DNA from 2 places in the Kitasatospora sp. NPDC096147 genome. Region 2 is predicted to be linked to the other one. Evidence: riboswitches for the same ligand, from Rfam matches in the RefSeq annotation. Region 2 holds a riboswitch; the other holds the start of a gene.
The links. Region 2 has a riboswitch for cyclic di-AMP ahead of ACIRBX_RS13965 (peptidoglycan DD-metalloendopeptidase family protein). Riboswitches for the same ligand answer to the same signal wherever they lie in the genome.

Region 1: linked by a shared signal. The riboswitch ahead of ACIRBX_RS10915 (NlpC/P60 family protein) and the one ahead of ACIRBX_RS13965 (peptidoglycan DD-metalloendopeptidase family protein) in region 2 are both predicted to bind cyclic di-AMP.

What each region holds. Positions count from the first base shown of each region.
Region 1 is NZ_JBIWFX010000003.1:82,662-87,351, reverse strand. Features, by position in the region: gene ACIRBX_RS10925 (NYN domain-containing protein) at 1-822, shown strand, start outside; gene ACIRBX_RS10920 (NlpC/P60 family protein) at 983-2,065, shown strand; cyclic di-AMP (ydaO/yuaA leader) riboswitch at 2,433-2,598, shown strand; gene ACIRBX_RS10915 (NlpC/P60 family protein) at 2,660-3,757, shown strand; gene ACIRBX_RS10910 (NlpC/P60 family protein) at 3,977-4,690, shown strand, end outside.
Region 2 is NZ_JBIWFX010000003.1:728,572-733,261, forward strand. Features, by position in the region: gene tig (trigger factor) at 1-492, opposite strand, end outside; tRNA gene ACIRBX_RS13955 (tRNA-Pro) at 818-891, opposite strand; tRNA gene ACIRBX_RS13960 (tRNA-Gly) at 1,078-1,151, shown strand; gene ACIRBX_RS13965 (peptidoglycan DD-metalloendopeptidase family protein) at 1,216-2,250, opposite strand; cyclic di-AMP (ydaO/yuaA leader) riboswitch at 2,256-2,407, opposite strand; gene ACIRBX_RS13970 (DUF6348 family protein) at 2,775-3,503, shown strand; gene ACIRBX_RS13975 (hypothetical protein) at 3,601-3,795, opposite strand; gene ACIRBX_RS13980 (PP2C family protein-serine/threonine phosphatase) at 4,201-4,690, opposite strand, start outside.

The sequences.
Region 1 (4,690 bases), 650 kb from region 2:
GGCGTCCGCCGGGAGGCGGATTCGCTGCGCAAGAAGGTGCGCAGCCTGGAGAGCGACACCCGGCGGGCCCAGGCCGAGGCGCGCAAGGCGCAGGCCGAGCTGGCCGAGGCGAGGGGCGCGGCGGCGACGGAGCTCGGCACGGCCGAGGCGGAGGTCCGGCGGCTGCGGCACCGGATCACCGAGCTGGAGAGCGCGCTGGAGAGCGGCCGCCGGTCCGCGCGGGAGGGCCGCAGCGTGGAGGACATGCGGCTGCGGCTGCTGCTGGACACGGTGCTGCAGTCGGCCCAGGGGCTCCAGCGCGAGCTGGCCCTGCCGGTGACGCAGCTCCACCCGGCCGATCTGGTGGAGGCGGTGGTGCCGGGCTCGGCCTCGCCGCACGACGTGGCCCGGCGGGCACTGGCGGAGGACGATCCGGCGCTGCTGGACCAGCTGCTGGCGATCCCTCAGGTCCACCTGGTGGTGGACGGCTACAACGTGACCAAGACCGGGTACCCGACGCTGCCGCTGGAGCAGCAGCGGATGCGGCTGCTGGGCGGGCTGGCGATGCTGGCCCAGCGCACCCAGGCCGAGGTGACCTGCGTCTTCGACGGCCAGGACCTGGACGCCCCGGTCATCATGGCGCCGCCGCGCGGGGTGCGGGTGCGGTTCAGCCGGACCGGGGAGACGGCCGACGAGCTGATCCGCCGCCTGGTGCGGGCCGAGCCGCAGGGGCGGCCGGTGGTGGTGGTCTCCACCGACAAGGAGGTGGCGGACGGCGTGAAGAAGGCGGGTGCGCGCCCGGTCTCCTCGATGCTGCTGCTCCGGCGGTTGTCCAGGCCGTGAACTCTTCTGACGTCAGGTCAGGGCAGCGTGGCGCGTTTGTGTCCGTACCGTGAAAGCCGGTGAGCGTAGGGAAGTTCGTCCCGGTAGGGGAGTGGCGCGACGGGTTCTGACTCACTAGGGTCAGGCGTCAAACCTATTTTCTGGACTAACGCCCGAACGGGTGAGCGTCCAGAAGCTGAAGGAGTTCGTCACCTTGGCTTCCCACCGCCGTCCCAAGCAGCCGAGCCGCGCACGGGTCACCGTGCTCACCGCCGCCGCTGCGACCGCGGTCGCCCTCTCCGCCCAGTCCGGCGCCTACGCGGCCCCCGCGAAGCCCACCAAGGACGAGGTCAAGGCGCAGGTCGACAAGCTGTACGAAGAGGGTGAGCAGGCCGCCGAGCGCTACAACGGCGCCAAGGAGCGGGCCGACCAGCTGCGCAAGCAGGCCGACCAGCTCCAGGACCAGGTGGCGCGCGGCCAGGAGCAGATGACCGAGCTCCAGACCGGCCTGTCCGCCGTGGCGGCCGAGGAGTACCGCAACGGCGGGGTGGACCCGTCGGTGGCGCTGATGCTCGCCTCGGACCCGGACGGCTACCTCAGCAAGGCGTCCAGCGCCGACCAGGTCAACCAGACCCAGGCGTCCACCCTGCGCTCGCTCCAGGACCAGCAGCGCCGGCTGGACCAGCAGAAGGCCGAGGCGGCCTCGGTGCTCGCCGAGCTGGACCGCAACACCAAGGCGCTGAACGACTCGAAGACCGAGGTGCAGCGCAAGCTCCAGGAGGCGAAGAACCTCCTGAACCAGCTGAGCGCCGCCGACCGGGCCGCCGTGCTGGCCAGCGAGGACCGCTCCTCGCGCAGCAACGGCGGCGGGACCACCACCAAGTTCGACCCGAGCACCCTGCCGCAGGCCGCCGGCTACGCCGGCGCGGCGATGAACGCGGCGATGAGCAAGCTGGGCCGCGCGTACGTCTGGGGCGCCACCGGCCCGAACAACTTCGACTGCTCCGGCCTGATGGTCTGGTCCTACGCGCAGGCCGGCGTCTCGCTGCCGCGCACCTCGCAGTCGCAGGCCAGCGTCGGCACCAACGTCGGCAAGGACATCGCCAACGCCCAGCCGGGCGACCTGATCATCTACCACTCCGACGCCCACCACGTCGGCATGTACATCGGCAACGGCATGATGGTGCACGCGCCGCGCACCGGCGACGTGGTCAAGGTGGCCCGCGCCGACGTGATGCCGATCAAGACCATCCGCCGGGTCTGACGCGCGGTCAGCCGAGCGAGGCATAACGGACATCTGGTGTGACGTGGGGCAACTGACGCCCCGTGACACGCCCGGGCCCACCGGAAGAGCTCCTGTGATCTGGGACACCTCCGGTGGGCCCTGTGGCGTCCGGGGGCCGGAAATGTCGGCGGACCGTGCGATCACGATCACGCAGGGTCGCAATCACAAAGGCACTTGGACTTCATTACGACTTTTTACTGACAAGGATTTGAACCGATCACGGTTGGGTTACTAGGGTCCTAGTCGAACCACCGCACTGTCGATCGTCCAGCCTGGGCGGCGGCGGTGGTTACCGCCGAGTTCGAGAAGCAGCGGGGCAGGGTCAGTTGACTGCCCGACAGGGGACCCCGAGGGGTGGCTGCGGACCGGAGCCGGGGAACCACGTTCCTCGGGGTGAATCGGCGTCAGGCCCGCAGGGCCGTCGTGAGACGGCACGGGGGGTGAGGCGTCGTAGGGCTACCTTCCAGCCCGAACCCGTCAGCTCACCCGGTAGGCGGACGTAGGAAGAAGGAGCCCGCCTTCGTGGCGTCCCATCGTCGTCCCAAGCCTGCCGGTCGTACCCGCGTCTCGATCATGACCGCCGCCGCTGCCGCGGCCGTCGTCCTGTCCAGCCAGACCGGAGCGCACGCCGACCCGCAGCCCTCCAAGGACGAGGTCAAGACCCAGATCGACAACCTCAACGAGCAGGCCGAGGTCACGATCGAGCAGTTCAACGCGAACACCGAGAAGCAGCAGGCCCTGCAGACCCAGGTCGGCCACCTCCAGGACGAGGTGGCGCGCGGCCAGGAGCAGGTGAACGCGCTCCAGGCCAGCCTGGGCGAGATCGCCGCCGAGCAGTACCGCACCGGCGGGATATCCCCGACCGTGCAGCTGATGCTCTCCAGCAGCCCGGACGCCTTCCTCGGCCAGGCCGGCGCGATCAACCAGGTCGGCGTCTCGCAGTCGGACGCGCTGAAGCAGCTGAAGGGCGAGCAGGAGCGGCTCGACCAGCAGAAGGCCGAGACCCAGGCCAAGCTGGCCGACCTGGAGAAGACCAGCCAGCAGCTGAAGGCCCAGAAGGACGACGTCCAGGACAAGTTGGCGAAGGCCCAGGCCCTCTTCGACTCGCTGGACGCGGCCGAGAAGCAGAAGATCCGCGAGGCCGAGGAGAAGGCCGCCGCCGAGGCGAGCGCCAAGGCCGCTGCCGCCGCACAGGCCGCCGCTGCCGCCAAGCCCGCGCAGTCCGCGCCGCAGGCCCCCGCCGCGAAGGCCCCGGCCGCCGACGACCGCGCCTCCCGCTCCGAGGAGCGCACCGACCTCTCCAGCAGCGCCCCGGCCGGCTCCTACGCCGCCGCCGTGGTGGCCGCCGCCGAGGCGCAGATCGGCAAGCCCTACGGCTGGGGCGCCACCGGCCCCGGCGCCTTCGACTGCTCCGGCCTGATGGTCTGGGCGTTCAACAAGGCGGGCATCTCGCTGCCGCGCACCTCGCAGTCGCAGGCCGGCGCAGGCACCAACATCGGCAAGAACATCGCCGACGCCAAGCCCGGCGACCTGATCATCTACTACGGCGACCGCCACCACGTCGGTCTCTACGTCGGCGGCGGCCAGATCGTGCACGCCCCGCGCACCGGCACCCTGGTCCGGCACGAGTCCGCCACGGTGATGCCGATCAACGCGATCGTCCGGGTCTGACCCACCCGAACGTCCTACAGTCCGCAGGCCCGGCCCCGTGCCGGGCCTGCGGCGTTCCCTGACGATGGATCAGCTGTCCGATTAGTGGTCAAATATTCGGCCCTGTAGGGGTTTGGACTAGATCGCCGCGACTCGCTAACGTCTGCCCCCGGACCTCCGTCAGGACGCCCGCCCACCGGGCGGCGGCGGTGGCCCGGCCGCAGGACAGGAGCCGCCGCCGTGTCTCGTTCCCCCCTGCCGGCCGCCCGCCGGTTCACCCGGGCGCTGGTGCTCACCGCAGCCGCCACCACGGTGCTCTCGGTGGCGGCTTCCGGGGGCGCGACCGCCGCACCCGGCACCCCGGCCGAGCCGGCCAACCGCAAGGACGTCAAGGCCCAGGTCGACCGGATCTACGAGGAGGCCGAGCAGGCCTCCGAGCGGGCCAACGCCGCGCAGGAGCAGCAGCGGGTGCTCCAGGCCGAGACCGGCGCCCTCCAGGACCAGGTGGCCGCCGCCCAGGACGAGCTCAACCGGATGCGGGCCGACCTCGGCTCGGTGGCCGCCGCGCAGTACCGGGCCGGCGGCATCGACCCGGCGGTCCAGCTGATGCTGGACTCCGACCCGGCCGCCTACCTCTACCGGGCCCGCACCCTGGACCAGGTGAGCGAGCGGCAGAACGACACCCTGCGCCAGGTGATCGACCGTCAGCGCCGCCTCGACCAGCGCCGCGCCGAGACCTCCGCCAAGCTGGCCGAACTCGAGTCGGTGCGGCGCACCCTGACGGAGAGCAAGCAGGACATCCGCCAGCGGCTGGCCAAGGCCCAGCGCCTGCTGAACGGCCTCGGCGCGGCCGAGCGGGCCCGGCTGCAGGCCGACGACGCCCGGGAGGCCCAGCAGCGGGCCGCCCGGGGCGCCGAGCGGGTCGACCTCGGCACCGCCCCGCCCGCCTCCGGC
Region 2 (4,690 bases):
GGCGGCGGCGCGCTCGACGTCCTTGACCGACGAGAAGCGCTCGCGCAGCTGCTCCAGGGACTTCTCCACGTCGGCGTCCTCGACCACGATCGGGTCGACGGTCACCTCGATGCCGGCGAAGTCGGGCAGGGTGATCTCCGGACGGACGTCGACCTCGGCGACGAAGGTGAGGTCACCGCCGTCGGCCAGGTTCTCGACACCCTGGATGTCGGTGATCTCGGGCTGACCGAGGACCTCGATCTTGCCCTCGTCGACGGCCTGGGTGTAGAAGCGCGGCAGCGCGTCGTTGACGGCCTCCTCCAGCACCGCGGCACGACCGAAGCGCTGGTCGATCACCTTGGCGGGAATCTTGCCCTTGCGGAAGCCCGGGACCGAGACCTGCGAGTTGATCTTCTTGTAGGCCGCGTCGAGGCTCGGCTTGAGCTCCTCGAAAGGCACCTCGACGGTGAGTCGAACCCGGGTCGGGTTCAGAGTCTCGACGGCGCTCTTCACGGTTGGGTCTCCTATGGGCTTGCGGTCAGGTTGTCTCCGCCGTTGCCGGCCGGCGGGCCGGGCGCGGTGCGGCGAGACGGGCGATGGGCGGTTGGAGCTGCATCTCCCGTACAAGGGGGTGGACGGTGAGCTTGACTCCTCGCCCTCGGGCGGTTGACCTGCACGGATCTGCGCAGGGACTACCGCCAGCCGCCCATCCTACCGGTAGCACGAAAGGCGGACGCCAGGGTGCTGCCACACGGATGACGGGGGCCCGCGCCAGGCCCTCCGGACGGCCCCGGTACGCCAACAGGGCCCCGCCTTCGGACGAGACCCTGCCGCACTGTCGGGGTGGCCGGATTCGAACCGACGGCCTTCCGCTCCCAAAGCGGACGCGCTACCAAACTGCGCCACACCCCGTGGTGCCGAGAGGAAGCGTACACGGCACCCCCCACCCCCCACGGCCGTTCACCCGGGCGGCCGTTGACCCCTGCGCCCGGCGGCACCGACGTGCCGAACCGTCAAAGCGGTGTGCGAGCAGCCGATCCGACCAGGTACGCTGACCCTGTCCTCGCGACCGCAGCACGCGGCCACGGGGCGTCCTGTGCGGGTGTAGCTCAATGGTAGAGCCCCAGTCTTCCAAACTGGTCACGCGAGTTCGATTCTCGTCACCCGCTCCACAGAAGGCTCCGGCCCCCGGTCAGTGACCGGGGGCCGGAGCCTTTTGACGTGGTGTCGGTCTCGTCAGAGGTTGACGCCGTGGGCGCGCAGGTAGGAGACCGGGTCGATGTCGGAGCCGTAGGAGGCGCCGGTGCGGATCTCGAAGTGCAGGTGCGGGCCGGTCACGTTGCCGGTGGCACCGGAGAGGCCGATCTGCTGACCGGCCGAGACGGTCTGGCCGGCCGAGACGCCGATCGAGGAGAGGTGGGCGTACTCGGAGTACTTGCCGTCCGCGTGGCGGATGACGACCTCGTTGCCGTAGGCGCCGCCGTTGCCGGCCTTGACCACGGTGCCGGAGGTGACGGCCTTCACGCTGGTGCCGGTGGAGGCGCGGAAGTCCACACCGGTGTGGTAGCCGCTGGACCAGGAGGAGCCGGAGGCGTGGTACGCGGTGGAGGTGCCACCGGAGACCGGGGCCACGTAGCCGCCGGAGGCGACGGTGGTGGAGGTCTCGGCCTTGGGCGCGGCGGCCTTCGGCGTGGTGGCCTTCGGGGCGGCGGCGGCCTTGGGGGCCTCGGCCTTCGGCGCGGCGGCCTTGGGAGCCTCGGCCTTGGGGGTGGCGGCCTTCGGGGCCGGGGTGGAGGCCTTGGAGCGGGACGCCTTGGTGGTGTCCTCGCTCTTGGACTGCTGCGGGGCCGGGGCCTGGGCCGGCGCCGGGGCGGCGACGGCGGCCTTGCCGGCCAGCGAGAGGTTCTGGCCCGGGAAGATCAGGTTCGGGTTGCCGCCGATGACGGTCCGGTTGTCCTGGTAGAGCTTCTCCCAGCCACCCTCGACCTGCTGGGCGTTGGCGATCTTCGAGAGGGTGTCCCCGCTGACCACCTGGTACGCCTTGGCCTCGGCGGCCGGAGCGGCGGCCGGGGCGGAAGCCTGCACGGCGGCCGGGGCGGCCTGCGGGGCGACGGCGACGGCGGCCTCGGGGGCGGCGGCCGGGGTGTGGTTCTGGTGCGCGCTGGCGGCGCTGACCGGGACCGCGAAGGCGGCGCCGACCACACCGGTGGCGACCGCGATGCGGGTCAGACGGGACAGCTGGACGCGACGGTGCTTGCCCTTGACGGACATGGGGCTGGTCCTCTCCGACGCCTGTGAGGTGAGCTGTCGGGTTCGGGCTGGAGATGCCCGGCCGCTGGCGCGGCTTCACCCCTAGCCGGACCGGTGTGACCGGTACGGCGACTTACCTGTGGGTCCCCCACTCCTGCCATGGCGGTGCTGGTTCGAGGCTCCGGGTGGTGGCAGGACTCGGCGTTCCACCCGGTGGGCCCGTCCGGTCGATCCGCCGGACTGGATCCGCAGCTAAGCCCATCGCCCCCGACGCTGGCAAGCCCGAGTTGAACGATCAACGAGCACCCGGCGGGACCAAAGTCACTCGGAGGTCGGGACTTCCGCCTCCGGCGCCCATGATCGCTGACCCTGGGCCGATGCTACGCACACGTAGGGTGTCGAAAACCACCGTCCGGATACGGCTCCGTGCGCTCCGTCGGCAGGCGCCGTGACACCGGTCACGCCGGGCCGATACGCTCGCCGTTCGAGGTTCCCGTTCGAGAACAGAGCGCCGCCCACCGGGGTGGCTGCGAGGAGATCCGCCCGTGCCCCACGAGGAGCGGCTGGCCGTCATACGGCGCGGAGTGGTCCGCGAGATGGCCCGGTTGGGCCTGGAGTTCGCGGTGGACGGCGCGGTGGTCCGGGGGCCCGGCACCACCGCCGTGGCGGTCCGCGAGCACGCCGAGCGGGGCACCACCGGCCACGTGGACCTCGGCTACGTGCTCCAGCTCGGCCGGGGCGACGGCCCGGTGGTCTGGGACTGCGCGGCCGGCTTCGGCGGCGACGACACCGAGCAGCTCGACAACGCGGTGATGATCTGGGCCGGCACCACCGCCACCGCCGTGCTCCAACTGCTCTCCGGTGAGCAGGCGTTCAGCACGCCCGAGTTCCCCGGCTGGCGGGTGGTGCAGAGCCCGGCGGCCACCTTCGGCACCGGCTCGGAGCTGCTGGCCGACTGGCTGGCCGGGCAGCACTCCTCGCCCGCCCTGGCCGCCGCCGTGCTGCCGGAGCTGACCCCGGGTCAGGTGAACGGCGTGAAGCTGTTCTTCGGCGGCAAGGCCGGCCACGACGTGGCCGAGGTGCGGGTGAACGGCCGGGTGAGCAGCGCGGCCTCGGCGGCGCTGCGCGCGCAGGACTGGCCGCGCGGCGAACGGCTCTGCTGGGCGCGGCTGTTCCTGGTGTTCGCGCCGGAGCCCGAGGCGCTGCCGGAGCGCGTGACGGCCCCCGCACCACGGCGCGGCCGGTTGGCGCGCTGGTGGCGGCGACGGCGCTGACCCGCTGGCGGGCGGGTCCGCGACCGGTCGGAACGGCTCGGCGCGGGACGGCAGGGCGCGCGACCGCTCGGCGCCGGACCGCTCGGAGCGGGACGGCTCAGCCGGCGACCGAGGAGATGGTCTTGGCGAGCTGGCTGAGGAACTCCTGGATCGGGCCGGCAGCCGTGGACTGGCTCAGCATGAAGCCGAACAGTGCCGCGATGATGGCGTGACTGGTCTTCAACTGCTTGTTGCGGATGAAGATCACGCAGATGATGCCGAACAGGACCAGGGCTGAGACGGAGAAGGCCACCCGGACTCACTTCCTCTTTCTACGTAGCGAGTTTCGTGGCGGGCCCAATCCCCCGAGCAATCCCCCGGACCCCCCGAGAACCGACCGTCCCACCCGGACTCAGTGTGGTCGTTCGTGCGGACTGCGTAAAGGACTTGCCGGAAGCAGGCCCCGAAGATCCTGCGATGTGAGACGAATTTCCGCCGACCGAGACGATAGCGGAGCGGGCCTGACGGTCCGTCGCCAGGGCGGCCCCAACTGGCAGTTGACCGCTCCGGCCGGTCCTAGATCCACTTCCCGGACTATGCCGCAGGAATGGCCGAAGATCGGCGTTGGGACTTGACACCTCCGGGCCCCGGTTCGGGCCCCGGCTCCGGTGCCCGTCCCACCGTCGGGGCGCGGCACCGGGTGCCACCCGACGGGGCGTCAGGCGCGCCAGAGCAGCAGCACCGCGCGGTCGTCGTTGACGTCCTTGGCCACCGACTCGATGAGCTTCACCGCCGAGCCCCGACCACCGAGCTGGGCGAACGGGGCGCCGCCGACCAGCCGGTCCGCCTCGCCCATCAACCGGTCCATGCCCTCGGTCAGGTCCCGGCCGGGCACCTCGACCATGCCGTCGGTGCAGAGCATCAGCACGTCGCCCCGGTCCAACCGCCCGCGCACGCCCTCGAACTTGGCGCCGTCGTACACCCCTAGCAGCCCGCCCTCGGGCGCCTCCATCACGTCCCACCGGCCGGTGCCGGCGTGCCGCTGCATGCCCGGCAGATGACCGGCCGAGAGCAGCTCGTACTCCCCGGTGTCCAGGTCCAGCACCAGGTGGACGGCGGTGGCGAAGCCCTCGTCCCAGTCCTGCCGGAGCAGGTAGCCGTTGGCCGCCGGGAGGAACTCGTGGGCCGGCAGCGAGCCGAGCAGGCCG